2 regions of the Maridesulfovibrio sp. genome follow, and region 1 is predicted to be linked to the other one. Evidence: predicted binding sites of a transcription regulator. Region 1 holds the regulator's gene; the other holds the start of a gene.

Region 1 (3,149 bases):
ACCCTAAATTTATTCTGCTTGATGAGCCTTTTGCCGGGATCGATCCTATCGCAGTCATTGATATTCAGGATATTATCTCCACGCTGAAGGATATGGGGCTGGGAATTCTTATCTCGGATCATAACGTGCGTGAAACTTTATCAATCTGTGACCGGGCTTATCTTGTCTACGAAGGCCGTGTGATTCTTAACGGCTCGCCGGAAAATATTGTCAAAAACACCAAGGCGCGCAGATTATATCTTGGAGACAGTTTCAGTCTTTAGCTGCGCTACTGAAATATGTGATTTATCAGCCGGGATTCTTTTATGAATTCCGGCTTTTTTTATCAAAGTTTGATTAATTTAGTCTTTGTTGATTTACAGTCTGCCCGAACATTGGTACACTTTTTTCATGCGCAAAAATTTTGTGTAAAAAATCCATAAATATCAGATAATTCAGAGGTCTTTGTTGCATGTTGCAAATGGATGTGGCATAGTTAAATCAAGGCTGGGGGATAAAAGATTATTTTTTTTATTGCTTCAGTGTGCAACTGACTGAAATGAAATGAATTTGAGAATATATTACAAGGTGGCCTGAATATATGGGATTGGAACTAAGACAACAATTAAAGCTTACGCAACAGCTGGTGATGACTCCCCAGTTGCAGCAGGCGATCAAGTTGTTGCAGCTTTCCCGTCTAGAGCTGATGGATACCGTTCATCAGGAACTGATGGAGAATCCTATCCTTGAAGAAGCTGAAGCGGCGGAAAGAACCGATGCCGCTGACGCTGAAGCAGGAACCGCTACGGCGGAAGAGGCTCAGATTTCCAAGGAGGCCGAGTGGGAGAATTATCTCGGAGAATTTTCCAGCACCTCCAAACAGTCCGCTTCTCGTGAGTCGGAGTCTTATGAAGAGGGTACTTCCTTTGAAGCCCGTCTGACCAAGGCTGCTTCTCTTGAAGGACACCTTCATTGGCAGATGAGTCTTTCTGATTTTACTGCTGAAGAACGAGTTGTCGGCGAGTGTCTTATAGGCAATTTAAGCTCTGGTGGTTTTTTACGGATTGACTTGGAAGATGTCTGCGAAACATGTTACGCTGAAATCGAAGACGTAGAAAAGGTTCTTCACCGCATCCAGCGTTTCGATCCGGTCGGTGTGGCTGCGCGGACTCCGCAGGAATGTCTGCTTATTCAGCTCGAGGCCTTGAAACTTGACGATGATCCTATTCTGGTCTCACTGGTCCGGGATCATCTGGATGATCTTGAAAAGAAGCGCTATAAGCCGCTGGCACGTAAATTCAAGCTCAGCATGGAGGATTTGAAGAGTTATCTTGACCTGATGCAGACGCTTGATCCTCTGCCCGGAGCAAGTTTTTCAAGCGGAGACTCTTTCTATGTCAGCCCGGATGCTTATGTTTATGAATATGACGGTGATTTTGTCATCGTGCTTAATGAAGATGGTCTTCCCAAACTGCAGATGAATGCATTTTATGTGGAGACGCTGGCATCAACCAAGGGAGACGACAAGGAATATTTTCAAGACAAGATGCGCTCCGCACAATGGCTGATGAAGAGCCTGTATCAGCGGCAGCGTACTTTGTATAAGGTTTTAGAATCCATAGTGAGATTTCAGCGCGAGTTTTTCGCTCAAGGTGTTACCAAGCTTAAACCGCTTATCCTTAAAGAGGTGGCTGAAGACATCGAAATGCATGAATCCACTGTGAGCCGGATCACAACAAATAAGTATGTTTCGACTCCGCATGGAATTTATGAACTAAAGTTCTTTTTCAATAGTGCTCTCGGTCTGGATGACGGATCTCAGGTCGGTTCCGAGTCCGTCAAGGCGACGATCAAGAAATTGATCAGTGAAGAAGACGGAAAGAAACCACTCAGTGACGAGAAGATCGCTGAGATTCTCAAAGAGAAGCTGGAAGTCAATATCGCAAGAAGGACCGTGGCCAAGTATAGGACTGCAATGGGAATACTCTCCTCGTCCAAGAGGAAAAAAGTATTCTAGCAGTCGGAGAAATTAAAGCATATTCACCCTTTACTAAGGAGGCTCTCTATGAACGTAGCATTTACTTTTAAGAATTTCGACGCATCCGAACATCTTAAGGAATATGCAAACAGCCGTTTCTCCAAGTTGGTAAAGTATGTAAGCAACCCTGACAATACTGACATGCAGGTTAAGCTGTCAGTGGATAAGTTCAGGCATGTTGCGGAAGTTGTTTTGACTTCCGACCATTTGCATGTATCTGCTTACGAAGTGTCCGAAGACATGTATTCTACCGTGGATATGGTTCTGGACAAGCTTGAATCTCAGCTTCGTCGTGCGAATGAAAAGACGAGGAGTCACAGGCGTAAGGATAGTGCTCCCGCCCGTATGGACATCCTCAGTTATGGTGAGGCTGAGTATAGGGAACCTGTAATTGTGGAGTCTGACTCCTTTGTTCCGAAGCCTATGACTATTGATGAAGCAGCAGAACAGCTGCAGACCCTTGACCATGAATTCCTCGTTTTCCGTAATGCGGATAACGAAGCTATAAATGTAATTTACCGTCGCAATAACGGCGATTTCGGCTTAATTGACCCGGGATACTAACTGATGAATATATCTGATAATCTGGCGAAGGATCTTGTTGTCTATGAACTGCAGGCCACTGATAAGGGTGGAGTTCTGGAAGAGATGGTTTCTACACTCAAGGACGCAGGTCTCGATATTGATGTGGAGAACTCGCTCAAGGTCCTCAATGATCGTGAAAAACTTGGAACAACAGGAATAGGGGATGGCATAGCCATCCCCCACGGAAAATTGGACAGCATTGAAGAGATTGTTGTTGTCGTCGGCCGCTCAAGCGCAGGGGTTGACTTTGAATCTCTGGACATGCAGCCGTGTAAGATATTCTTTATGGTGCTGGCCCCCGAGCAGGGGGCCGGTACCCATTTAAAGGTACTGGCGCAGATTTCAAGGCAGCTCAAAGATGAGGCCTTCCGGCAGGCTTTTATAGAAACCGGGGATAAGGAGGAATTGCTCCGACTCCTCGGCATAGCATAAGCCCGAACCAATTTGAAAATTTAAAATATACACATTAGCAATGAACTCAGGTCATTGCTAATTTTTTTTGTAGGCTGCAATTTAAGGAGGACAAAGTGGTATCTGCTGATGATCC
Region 2 (3,149 bases), 1.9 Mb from region 1:
CGATTATTCGTTGGAGAAGATCTGAAAGCCGTTGTAGGATTCCATGCCGTGTTCGCTGATGTCGAGACCTTTCATTTCTTCTTCAGCTGTTACCCTGATGCCCATTATAGCTTTGGCGAGGCTGAAAGCGAGGTAGCCCATTCCGAAAGCCCAGACAAAGCAGGCTACTACACCGATGAGCTGAGTTGTGAGGATTCCGAAACCGCCGCCGTAGAACAGGCCGCCTGTGCCGTCGTTGAGTGCGGGAGTGGTGAAGAGGCCACAAGCGATAGTTCCCCAGGCACCGCAGACACCGTGTACGGAAACCGCACCAACCGGGTCGTCAATTTTCAGCACTTTATCAATGAACTCGATGGAAAGAACTACCAGGATACCTGCGATAATACCGATGATGATTGAAGCTCCGGGAGTAACGGTTGCGCAGGGAGCGGTAATACCTACCAGACCAGCCAGAGCGCCGTTACAGGTCATGGAGATATCAGGCTTGCCGTATTTGAACCAGGAGGTGAACATTGCACCGAGGGTACCCGCACAAGCGGAGAGACTGGTTGTTACAGCGATGAGACCGATGGAGCCGTCAGCAGTGGTGGTGGAACCGGGGTTAAAACCGAACCAACCGAACCAGAGGATGAATACACCAAGTGATGCCAGCGGAATGTTGTGACCGGGGATAGCTTTGGCTTTACCGTCAGCAGTATATTTGCCGATACGGGGTCCGAGGATCATAGCGCCTGCAAGTGCGATCCAGCCACCAACGGAGTGAACAACAGTGGAGCCTGCGAAGTCCATGAATCCCAGACCTTCGAGCCAGCCTGCACCGGAATCGCCGAGCCAGAGAGAGCCCCATGCCCAGTGACCTGAGATAGGATAGATCAGACCGGTAACAATACAGGTAACGAGAAGATAACTGCTGAATTTGGTGCGCTCGGCGATACCACCGGATACGATGGTTGCAGCTGTTGCAGCAAATACAGACTGGAAGAACCAGAAAGTAATGGTCCACTGTGAGTCGGGGTCGGTAAGTCCGATTCCTGCAAGGGAAAATCCGCTTGTGCCGATGAAGCCACCTGCATCAAGACCGAACATGAGACCGAAGCCGATCAGAAAAAAGATGATTGAACCGGCTGCAAAGTCGAGAAAGTTTTTCATCAGGATGTTACCTGCACTTTTTGCGCGGGTAAATCCTGCTTCAACGCATGCAAAACCTGCCTGCATAAAAAATACAAGTATAGCGGCGAGAAGAGTCCAGAGAATGTTACCGTGAACCTGAGACATAGCCTCTTCAGCCGCGAAAGCCGCGGAAGGTGCTGCCAGGAGCATGAGCATTGCGAGGGCCGGAATTTTACGGCCTACCATTGAACGTTTAATAGTCATACAGTCCTCCTTAGGGGTGTTGATTGCTTCAAGGATGTTTTTCTTTAAGCATGGACCGTGCCAAAAATATAACACTCTGAAATTATTGCATTTTTTTATATTGTGATAAAAATATCGATTACAAAAATGTATTTTTGAACGTTTTTGTCGTATTTGAACATATGTGAAATTACAAAAAGGTAAACTTGCAAATATGTAGCATCCTCAAACAGAGATAAAAATGACAAACAGTGTTCATTAGATTAATGATGGTAAAAAAAACAATAAAGTTGTTGACAATTTTTTTAGGACCCGGTTACAAGAAAGCCATGCAGACTTTTAACACCCTAGGCACTGGCCTCTCATACTTTTTTTACTTTTTTTATTTTTGGTGCTCCCACGCTTGTGGTCGGGTGGAGGTTTGCTAGTACAAAAAGTAAAAAGAACATAGCAAACGACCTCTACGAAAGGGCCGCAGGCGAAGAATCGCCGGCGGCCCTTTTTTTTTAACTAGGGTCGCCAAAAAGGGAAGCGGATCTTGGAGAACTAGAGGCAAACTTCAGGAGAAATTAAAATGCAGATTGGTAAAAGCGTAAGAATGGAGCGGATAGTAAACCGCAATACAGGCCGGACAATTGTCGTTCCCATGGACCACGGTATCAGCGTCGGCCCTCTTAAAGGACTTCGCTCCATGCGCCGGGCAGTTAACGATATGGTCAAGGGCGGAGCCAATGCCGTGCTCATGCATAAGGGCCTCGTCCGCTGCTCCCATCGAGAAGAAGGCGGCGACGTTGGCCTTATTGTTCATCTCTCCGCATCCACCTGTCTCTCTCCTCTTCCCAATAAAAAAACTCTGGTCGGTACTGTTGAAGACGCTCTTCGTCTCGGTGCTGATGCCGTTTCCATGCATGTAAATCTCGGTGACGAGTCAGAATCGCAGATGCTTTCCGATCTTGGTAAAGTTGCTTCTTCAGCCACCAATTGGGGCGTTCCTGTGCTTGCGATGGTCTACGCCAGAGGTCCTAAAATCAAAGATGAATACGACCCGGAAGTTGTTGCTCACTGCGCCCGCGCCGGAGAAGAACTTGGTGCCGATATTGTAAAAGTACCTTACACCGGTAATATTGAAACTTTCAAAGATGTGGTCGAAGGCTGCTGTATTCCGGTTGTAATCGCCGGCGGTCCCAAGCTCGATTCCACCCGCGATTTCCTCCAGATGGTTGCAGACTCCATTGAAGCAGGCGGTGCCGGTCTTTCCGTCGGCCGCAATGTTTTCCAGCATGAAAACCGCGTTAAACTGGTTGAGGCTTTGCACATGATTGTCCACAATGATGAAACAGTTGATAATGCTCTCGCGCACATCGGCGAATAGCTGAAGCTCAGGAATACGAAAATGAAAAAAATTATTTTTAAAGCGATCCCTTTCGATAAAAAATTAGTCAGCCTCGCCCTTGAATCCGGGGTGGATGCGATCCTGACTTCCCCGGAAGACAAGGAAACCATCGAATCCCTTGGACGTATAAATGTCATCACCCACGATGATATGCCCTGCGTAGCCATCAACGAAAAAGCCGATGAAGCCGTTGCTGTTGACCTTGACAAAAAAGGCAAAGACGTCTGCCTTGCGGCCGGATGGGAAATTATTCCAGTTGAAAATCTGCTTGCCCAGATTGATTCCCTCGCTCTTGAGGCCGAATCACTGGAGCGTGCAAGGCTGGCTGCCAGTGTTATGGAACGTGGTGCGGATTCAATCGTCGTCACTCCTGAAGGAGCTGCCGATCTCAAGCAGATAGTTG

The links. Region 1 encodes sigma-54, which starts transcription at its own class of promoters, with help from an activator protein. Its sites were predicted from a motif close to CTGGCACGGNNNNTGCTT; they were not measured.
Region 2: ACKU35_RS07660 (ammonium transporter) is a predicted target of sigma-54. The motif match lies at 1,421-1,438, and genes of this name have one in related genera.

What each region holds. Positions count from the first base shown of each region.
Region 1 covers NZ_OY780933.1:3,557,189-3,560,337, reverse strand. Annotated here, with positions in the region: gene lptB (LPS export ABC transporter ATP-binding protein) at 1-263, shown strand, start outside; gene rpoN (RNA polymerase factor sigma-54) at 581-1,996, shown strand; gene hpf (ribosome hibernation-promoting factor, HPF/YfiA family) at 2,045-2,581, shown strand; gene ACKU35_RS15920 (fructose PTS transporter subunit IIA) at 2,585-3,034, shown strand; gene rapZ (RNase adapter RapZ) at 3,130-3,149, shown strand, end outside.
Region 2 covers NZ_OY780933.1:1,702,154-1,705,302, forward strand. Annotated here, with positions in the region: gene ACKU35_RS07660 (ammonium transporter) at 4-1,374, opposite strand; gene ACKU35_RS07665 (2-amino-3,7-dideoxy-D-threo-hept-6-ulosonate synthase) at 1,928-2,725, shown strand; gene ACKU35_RS07670 (3-dehydroquinate synthase II family protein) at 2,747-3,149, shown strand, end outside.